Regions from separate parts of the Providencia xihuensis genome, predicted to be linked through region 3. Evidence: predicted binding sites of a transcription regulator. Region 3 holds the regulator's gene; each other region holds the start of a gene.
The links. Region 3 encodes CRP, which controls carbon source genes, mostly activating them, when cyclic AMP is high. Its sites were predicted from a motif close to ATGTGANNNNNNTCACAT; they were not measured.
Positions count from the first base shown of each region.

Region 1 (3,292 bases), 520 kb from region 3:
AGGTGAGAAGTGACCATGACTTTAGCGCCTTGCTTCAGAGCAGCTTCGATTGTTGGTAATGAAGCACGAATACGTGCATCAGAAGTAACTTTGCCATCTTTGACAGGAACGTTTAAGTCAGAACGAATAAAAACGCGTTTACCCGCTAAGTCTAAATCGGTCATCTTAATTACAGACATGGTGAATCCTCTTGTTGATTCTCTATAAAGTTTCCATCAACTACTGGGCAGAGGCGAAAAGGTTATCATGCCCTGCTGTCTGTCAGTAGCCAATTAGTTTAAACCTGTTGCTGCCATCGCTAGCGTTGTATCTAGCATCCGGTTAGCAAACCCCCATTCGTTATCACACCAAACTAGGGTTTTTATTAAATGTTTTCCGCTAACTCGCGTTTGCGTACCATCAATAATAGCACTGTGTGGATCATGATTAAAATCCATCGAGACTAACGGCAGTTCTGTGTAGTCCACTATACCACGAAAATGCCCCTGTGCGGCGCTTCTCAGTAGTTGGTTCACTTTTTCAACACAGACATCGTCATGTACGGTAACACTCAAATCAATCGCTGTCACATTGGTTGTCGGTACACGGACAGAGATGGCTTCAAAATGATCTTTGAACTTCGGAAAAATTCGCGTAATTCCCGCCGCTAATTTCGTATCAACTGGAATAATAGATTGGCTGGCAGCGCGCGTTCTTCGTAAATCTTTATGATAGGCATCGATAACGGGTTGGTCATTCATTGATGCGTGGATCGTCGTAACGGTTCCTGACTCAATCGTAAATGCCTCATCAAGCAATTTAATAATCGGGATAATGCAGTTAGTGGTGCAAGATGCGTTTGACACGATATTGTCTGAAGCCGTTAAGCTTTCGTGGTTAACGCCATAGACAACAGTGGCATCAAGGTCATCAGTACCTGGGTGAGAGAACAGCACTTTTTTGGCGCCTGCCGCGATGTGCATTAAGCCATCATCACGGGAGCCATATGCCCCACTGCAATCAAGGACAATATCAATACCGAGTTCTTTCCAAGGCAAATCACGGATATCGGTTTGGTGAAATAAGCGGATATTATCATCGCCGACTTGCAAGAGTGAGCCATTAAGTCTCACATCCCACGCAAAACGCCCATGGCTGGAATCATACTTCAGCAAATGCGCGATACCTTCTGGTTCAGCAAGTTCGTTAATTGCAACAACGACGATCTCTGCCCGACGGCTCGATTCATATAACGCTCTTAAAACGCTTCGACCTATTCGACCAAAGCCATTTATTGCCACCCTGATTGCCATTCCACACCTTGTATATGAGCAAAATCACACGGTTGCTAAGGATAACTGACTCACACCAACTCTACTGCTCATTTTAGCAGTTAAAGGTTAAAAGTGTGCTGTAACCTACACTTTTTAAAAATTTTTTCATTGAATTTCATTTCACTGAAACGGTTCAGCTAATCTAAGGTTAGATTAAGGGATAAAGTAACAGAACGCAATAGAAAATCATTGATTAGTGCACAAAAAAACAACGCCTAACGATTAGCTAGGCGTTGTTCAGCAAAATAAGCACATACAGGGCATTCAACGCATGAATACCCCATCATTAACTTACTTATTTCAGAAGAGATTTCGCTGCTTCAACTGCTTTTTCTACGGTGATGCCGAACTCTTTGTACAGTTCTTCCGCTGGCGCGGATTCACCGAAGGTATGCATACCGATGATAGCCCCGTTTAAGCCAGTGTATTTGAACCAGTAGTCCGCGATACCCGCTTCGATAGCCACACGAGCGCTAACATTTGCAGGTAAAACAGCTTCACGGTACGCAGCATCTTGTTTATCAAATGCATCCGTAGATGGCATTGAAACAACGCGAACTTTGCGGCCTTCGGCAGTTAGTTGGTCTGCGGCTTTCACTGCCAACTCAACTTCAGAACCTGTTGCGATAAAGATAAGCTCAGGGGTGCCTGCGCTATCTTTCAGAATGTAAGCCCCTTTCTCGATATTCGCTAATTGCTCAGCGGTGCGAGGTTGCTGCTCTAAGTTCTGACGAGAGAAAATCAGTGCACTTGGGCCATCTTTACGCTCAACTGCATATTTCCATGCAACCGCAGACTCAACTTGGTCGCACGGACGCCATGTGCTGACGTTTGGCGTCACACGCAGGCTTGCCAGTTGCTCAACAGGTTGGTGAGTTGGGCCATCTTCACCCAGACCGATAGAGTCGTGAGTGTAAACAAAGATGCTACGAATTTTCATCAGCGCAGCCATACGCACAGCATTACGCGCGTATTCAACGAACATCAGGAAGGTTGCACCGTAAGGAATGAAACCGCCATGTAATGCGATACCATTCATGATGGCAGACATACCAAATTCACGTACACCGTAATGGATGTAGTTACCCGCAGGGTCTACGTTCAGTGCTTTAGAGCCTGACCACATGGTTAAGTTACTTGGTGCTAAGTCAGCAGAACCGCCCATAAACTCAGGTAATACTTTACCGAAAGCTTCCAATGCATTTTGTGATGCTTTACGGCTAGCAATATTGGCAGGGTTTTGTTGCAGTGTTTCAACGAATTTTTTCGCTTCTGCATCAAAGTTTGCAGGTAATTCACCGTTCATACGACGGGTAAATTCAGCCGCTAGTTCAGGGAAGTTCGCCGCATAAGCTGCAAATTTCTCATCCCACGCTTTTTGTTTCGCTTCGCCTGCTTTACGCGCATCCCAAGCGTCATAGATATCTTGTGGAATTTCGAAAGGACCGAATTTCCAGCCCAGTGCTTCACGTGTTGCTGCAATTTCAGCATCACCTAATGGCGCACCGTGAACAGATTCAGAACCCGCTTTATTTGGTGAGCCAAAACCAATGATGGTTTTGCACATAATCAGCGTTGGTTTATCTGCTTTTTTCGCTTCATTGACGGCAGCATTGATTTGCGATGCATCGTGACCATCGATGTCACGAATAACATGCCAGCCATAAGACTCAAAGCGCGCAGCGGTATCATCAGTAAACCAACCTTCAACTTCACCATCAATAGAGATGCCGTTGTCATCATAGAATGCGATCAGTTTATTTAATTTCAGTGTACCCGCTAAAGAACATGCTTCGTGCGAGATACCTTCCATCATACAACCATCACCCATGAAGACATAAGTGTGGTGATCAACAACATCATGGCCAGGACGGTTGAATTGCGCCGCTAATGTGCGCTCTGCAATCGCAAAGCCGACTGCGTTTGCGATACCTTGACCTAAAGGACCCGTTGTTGTTTCAACACCTGGAGTATAGCCA
Region 1 is NZ_CP169565.1:871,292-874,583, reverse strand. Features, by position in the region: gene pgk (phosphoglycerate kinase) at 1-179, opposite strand, end outside; gene epd (erythrose-4-phosphate dehydrogenase) at 273-1,292, opposite strand; gene tkt (transketolase) at 1,609-3,292, opposite strand, start outside.
Region 1: a site for CRP is predicted at 1,305-1,322, ahead of epd (erythrose-4-phosphate dehydrogenase). Genes of this name have one in related genera too.

Region 2 (3,292 bases), 210 kb from region 3:
GTAGAATGTTATGGTTATCGTATTGAAGAACACGCCAAAAGTGGGCCGTTAGATGCGAACAAATTGGCGAGTGATAACATTCCCCGTGGCCCATGGATGCAAGCGCTTAAAGCGGGTGAGACCATAACCCTTGAAGATGGTCGTGTGGTTAATGGTGCAGATTACCTTGGTGAACCTATCCCTGGTAAAGTTATCGCTATTTTTGGAGATACACAACCGACGCCACAGGCGTTTGAACTTGCTAGAAATGCGGATGTGATGGTGCATGAAACCACGTTGGAAGCAGCTTTTACAGAAAAAGCGAATGAGCGTGGGCACTCAACAACAGTGCAAGCGGCACAATTAGCCCGTGAAGCAGGGGTAAAGCGTTTTATTGCCACTCACTTGAGTGGGCGTTATATGAGCGAAGATATTCCAAGGTTATTAATGGAGTGCCAAGCTGAATTCGCGGAGACTCAAATTGCCGAAGATTATTTGACGGTGAAGATTTGATTTAGCGGGCAATGATGAGCCCGCCACCTATTTTTGACTCAGTAAATTACTTTCACAAATCCATTACGACAGTAAGTTTCATACTCATCGGAAAGCTGCCTGTTTGTGACTATCACATCAAATTGTGATAATTCCCCCATATTGGCGGTCGCCACTTCATCAAACAAGTTATAAGGTGCCAATAAAATTTTACGGATGGATTTTTCCATCGCTTTTTTCTTCATTGGTAAATCGTCAATATTATAACAGGTTACGCCATATGTGCTGTGGACGCCTGCGGCAGAAATAAAGGCCTTTTTGGGGTTAATGGAGTCAAGCAAGGAAGGCAGAGAAGGGTTGTAAAACGAGTCGCTTTTAGGGCGGTATTCACCACCGCATAATAAGGCGGTGGCGTTTTTTTTCTGGCTAAGGGCGAGAAAAACGTTATGGGAATAACAAATTCCCGTGAAACTGATTTCTTCTGGGATAAGGGAAATCAAGGTCGCCATCTCAATGCCATTATCGAAGAAAATAACGTCATCTTCTGTGACCATACTCGCCGCGAGATTAGGAATATAGAGTTCTTCGGTTTGATCTGGCGTGAAAACATCGGCTTGCTGCTCCTGGGCAACTAAATTTACAGGTTGGGTAACAGAAACAATGTAGCCACCAAGCAGTGACATCGGAATAGGGCCTTCTGCATCAGCGTTAAGGTCTCGGCGGATGGTCATTTCAGAGACTTCGAGTATCCTAGCGGCTTCTTTAAGATGAATGCGTCCTGAACGTTTCAAACATTCACTTAAGCGGCGAAGGCGTTCTTTTTGTTTAGTTTCTATCACCCTACAATCCTTTTATGATATACAAAATTGGCGCGGTTAGACCGCGCCCCATCACTTAGTAGTCACTCGGCTTTGTTGCCGTTCCTGTGACAATCGCAACACTGGCACTCGCACCAACTCGGTTTGCGCCCGCTTCAATCATTTTAATCGCAGTTTCACGGTCACGCACGCCACCAGAGGCTTTGACACCGATTTCGCTGCCAACGACTTTACGCATTAACGCAACATGGTGCTCAGTCGCCCCCATTGTACTGAAACCTGTTGAAGTTTTCACAAAACCGACGTTAATTGTGCGGCAAATTTCACAAACTTGTGTAATTTCTTCATCAGTTAACAGGCAATTTTCTAAAATGACTTTTAATGTTGCATTACCGCAGGCAGCAAATACGGCTTCAATATCTTTACGGACAAAGTCTAAATCGCCACTTTTTAACATGCCAACATTAATCACCATATCCACTTCATCCGCACCGCGGCGCACAGCTTCAGCTGCTTCAAAAGCTTTTGCTTCTGTTAAGCAAGCACCTAATGGGAAGCCTACCACACAGCAAACTTTTACATCGCTGTTTTTTAAAAGTTCATTGGCTAAAGGAACATAGCCTGTATTTACACATACGGAAGCAAAGTGGTGTTCAGCCGCTTCTGCACACAATTTTGTGACATCGCTGACAGTTGCGTTAGCAGCAAGTAAAGTGTGATCAATATATTTTGCTAAGTCTTGCATTTTCAACTTTCCTATATAAATGTGGGATAGACAACAAAGAATGAGGAAATGTGGTAGATGTAACACTTGATCATTCGTTATTCGAGATCCTAATCACAAATGATATTTTTGCAACATGATAATGTTACTATCATATCATTATGTGATTTATTTAACACGAGGGGCATCATGGATATAGCAGTTATTGGTTCAAACATGGTTGATTTGATCACTTACATTGATCAAATGCCAAAAGAAGGCGAAACGTTAGAAGCGCCCGCGTTCAAAATAGGTTGTGGTGGTAAAGGTGCGAATCAGGCGGTTGCCGCTGCTAAATTAAATTCAAAAGTGATTATGTTAACCAAAGTTGGAGATGACATTTTCGCAGATAATACCATTCGTAACCTTGAATCTTACGGTATTAACACCCGTTATGTTGAAAAAGTGCCTTGTACATCAAGCGGTGTTGCACCGATTTTTGTTAATCAAAACTCATCAAACAGTATTCTGATCGTCAAAGGCGCCAACAAGTTCTTATCACCTGAAGATATCGACCGTGCAGCGGAAGATCTGAAGAAATGTAAGTTGATCGTTCTGCAATTAGAAGTGCAGTTAGAAACAGTTTATCACGCGATTTCATTTGGTAACAAACATGGGATCCCTGTCCTGCTTAACCCAGCTCCTGCACAGCGCTCGCTTGATCTGGATTTTGCTTGCCGTTGTGATTTCTTTGTGCCGAATGAAACGGAATTAGAAATTTTAACCAATATGCCAGTCGACACGATGGATAACGTCCGCCGAGCAGCACAATCTCTGCTGGATAAAGGGTTAAAAAACCTCATTGTGACCTTAGGGGAAAAAGGCGCTTTGTGGATGACCCGCGATAGCGAGTTATACATACCGGCAATCAAAGTGAATGCCATCGATACAAGTGGTGCGGGAGATGCCTTTATTGGTTGTTTCTCTCATTATTATGTACACACGGGGAATATTGAAGAAGCACTGAAAAAAGCAGTGATGTTTTCTGCATTTAGTGTGACAGGGAAAGGGACTCAATCTTCTTATCCAAGTGTTGAGCAATTCAATGAATTTGTGCAAATCAACACCTCAAACGCATAGCTAAATAATAAAACTCAACGTAGCTGTATACCCTTTGACGTATTAATCCGCCATTAGAGCGGAATAGGAACTCCTAGGGTATAAATTATAAAAATATAAGGGTTACTATGAACATTAAGAACATCACTCAGTTACCTGATGGGTACCTGAGTCGGACTCC
Region 2 is NZ_CP169565.1:569,318-572,609, forward strand. Features, by position in the region: gene rnz (ribonuclease Z) at 1-492, shown strand, start outside; gene deoR (DNA-binding transcriptional repressor DeoR) at 531-1,310, opposite strand; gene deoC (deoxyribose-phosphate aldolase) at 1,366-2,034, opposite strand; gene rbsK (ribokinase) at 2,203-3,132, shown strand; gene fucP (L-fucose:H+ symporter permease) at 3,240-3,292, shown strand, end outside.
Region 2: a site for CRP is predicted at 2,175-2,192, ahead of deoC (deoxyribose-phosphate aldolase). Genes of this name have one in related genera too.

Region 3 (3,292 bases):
TTTTTGTTTGAGTTTAATTTATTAAATAAATTTAAATTACTTTCCTTTGAACTAACTACGGTTAAGTTAATATGAAATGTTGATTCCGTATTTTTTGGGTTAAAACGAAAAAATGAGAAAGGATTATTTACTTTCATATTTTTAATTTTTTGTATAATACTGGGGGATTCTCTCATTGCTCCAGTTGATGAAATTTTTCTGTATGGCGAGCTAGTTATGGTATTGTTTAGGGTGTTAGTTTTCATAGTCATATCCTATATTAATGCTAAGAAGTAATTAATTATTAATGTAATGATGGTGTTAAATAAATGCAGAAGGTGTTTTACTGAATGGTTTATTTTTTCAGTTCTTTCAATAAATTATCATTAATATTAATTTGATTTTGTATTTTAATGATATTATCTTTAAGTGCATCCATTTCCATTGTTAGTCTTTGTTCTTTTTTAATACTATTGCTTATTTTTATTAAGTCAGAGGTTTTAATTGAATTGATATTCCTATTTTTTTGTTTTTTATAGTCTAATGGCGTAGGTTTGTTAGATAGTTTGTAATGTTGTTTGATATATTGTGTTCTTAATACTGAGGTTTTTGTTTGTAGTATATTTCCCTTAAACTCAAAAGTGCTTTTAGGTAAAGGGATGGCTTTAGAGTTATATTGGCTGTTGTCAGTAACTTTATCGTGTACATATATAATTTTTTTCTGAGAAAAATTCGTTGTTTTTTTCTTACTTGCTTCTAAAGATAAGTCAATATTATTGATATTTTTTTTGTTTATTCTAATTATTAAAGGGATTTTAGTGCCGTTTTTATTTTCTAGTTGCTTTGGCTGATGATAGTTTCTTATGATTTCATCTTTTATTTCTGAATTTTTGATGTTAATCCCTGGGATTTTAACGTATCGGTACAAAAAATTGGCATATCCATATATTTCTTTATCAGCATTGTTAAATTCGTCAAATACAGTCTGATTTTCTTTTATTAGCGAATCGGCATCTTGCTCATTATAAAAAGTAGATGCGTAAAATTTATATAAATTACCTTTCAATTGATTAACTTTATATTTAAACTCGTCAGCGCTTAATAATTTAGTATCATTTACATTTTCTGAATCACTTTCATAAGCAGAATCAATACTTTCTAGGCTACAAGTATGTGATGGTTTGAATTGTCGATGAGCGGAAAATGGTTCTTTTCTCGATGTGGTAGTCACGGTGAAAATTTTTTTTATGAAATCATCGGAATTACTAATATTTTTAAAAATTTCGGAATGACCTGATAACTTGCTCAGTGTAACTTTCATGAACATAACTCCCTATTTAATATTATAATTATTATTTTATAGGTAGCTAAATAGAGAAAATATAAAGAAACGACACTCATTAAGAAATGATATATAAAAATTGTATTTTGGGTGAATAGCTTTATACCAATAATATAAAGCTATTCCAAAGTGTGCGCCCCACCAAGGGAGTGAGGCGAAAGGTTAGTTATCGAGTACCGTAAACAACAATGGTTTTACCATGCGCGGAGATTAAGTTTTGATCTTCCAGCATTTTCAAAATACGGCCGACAGTTTCACGGGAACAACCAACGATTTGGCCAATCTCCTGACGGGTGATTTTGATTTGCATCCCATCTGGATGTGTCATGGCATCAGGTTGTTTGGCTAAATTCAGTAGCGTTTGTGCAATACGGCCTGTTACGTCTAAGAAGGCGAGGTTGCCCACTTTTTCTGACGTTGTTTGCAGGCGGCTTGCCATTTGCGCGGAAAGGCGCATTAAGATATCAGGATTAACCTGAATCAATTGACGGAATTTTTTGTAAGAAATTTCAGCAACTTCGCAGGCGATTTTTGCTCTAACCCACGCAGTACGTTCTTGCCCTTCTTCAAATAATCCAAGCTCACCAATGAAATCCCCCTGATTCAGGTAGGAGAGGATCATTTCTTTGCCTTCTTCATCTTTGATTAAAACAGCCACTGAACCTTTAACTATGTAGTAAAGGGTTTCTGCTTTCTCACCCTGATGGATCAGTGTGCTCTTGGATGGATACTTATGAATATGGCAGTGTGACAAAAACCATTCAAGAGTAGGGTCTGTTTGTGGCTTGCCGAGAACCATTAGCGTTATCCTCTGTATGTTATTGCAGCCATCCGGAAAAAGCGTACCAGAAAGGCTGGCTTTAAAGTCACTAGCTTAGCATATTAATTTGTCTTATATACCCTAAATAACAGGAAGAGCAACATTGCATCAATCGCTTTTCATGGTTAGGGTAAACAAATTGATATCAACACTATAATATAATCAAATAAAACGTTGAGTTTTGATCTTAATCCTATCAACTAAGTATTGTTTGTAGCATATCCGATACAGAAAGTCTTCCCTGTATCGCTTCAGCAGAATAAAGCTGATATAACATTCTTTATATCTATGGAACAATGTAGCCTTTAAATCGATTTCATTTCAAGGGGAATAAAATGGAAGCAAGAGTTAAATGGGTGGAGGGGCTCTCTTTTTTAGGTGAGTCAGCGTCAGGCCACCAAGTGATGATGGACGGCAATGCAGGCGATAAAGCACCAAGCCCAATGGAAATGGTGTTAATGGCTGCAGGTGGTTGCAGTGCAATTGATGTGGTATCCATCTTACAAAAAGGCCGTAATGATATTACCGACTGTGAAGTGAAATTAACCTCTCAGCGCCGTGAAGAAGCGCCTCGTTATTTCGTTAAAATCCATTTGCATTTTATTGTAACAGGGAATGAATTAACGGATAAAGCGGTTGAACGTGCAGTTCAGCTTTCTGCTGAAAAATATTGTTCAGTCGCGTTGATGTTAGAAAAGACCGTCGAAGTGACACATAGCTTTGAAATTAAAAATTAAAAATTAAAAATTAAAAATAAATTTAATAGTTATTGATATATTTTAAAAATAAGATGCTTATTCTAATTAATGGTAAGCATCTTATTTAATAATCAAAAAAACAATTTAGTCATGTTTCTGAGTAATTAGCTTTTCGACTATTGGCATCATAATTAATTCCATTGCTAAGCCTAATTTCCCCCCTGGCACGACAATCGTATTCATCGCGGAGATAAACGAGCCAGATATCATTGACAGTAGATAGGGAAAATCAATCTGTTCAAGTCCACGAAAGCGAATAACAATAAAACTTTCATCTTGTGAAGGAATAGCTTTCGCTGAAAATGGGTTTGAGGTATCTACAGTAGGTACGCGTTGGAAGTTAATATGGGTACGGGAAAATTGTGGTGTGATGTAGTTAATATAATCCCCCAT
Region 3 is NZ_CP169565.1:355,992-359,283, forward strand. Features, by position in the region: gene ACE2AL_RS01560 (hypothetical protein) at 1-245, opposite strand, end outside; gene ACE2AL_RS01565 (hypothetical protein) at 335-1,300, opposite strand; gene crp (cAMP-activated global transcriptional regulator CRP) at 1,488-2,120, opposite strand; gene ACE2AL_RS01575 (OsmC family protein) at 2,477-2,878, shown strand; gene ACE2AL_RS01580 (phosphoribulokinase) at 2,984-3,292, opposite strand, start outside.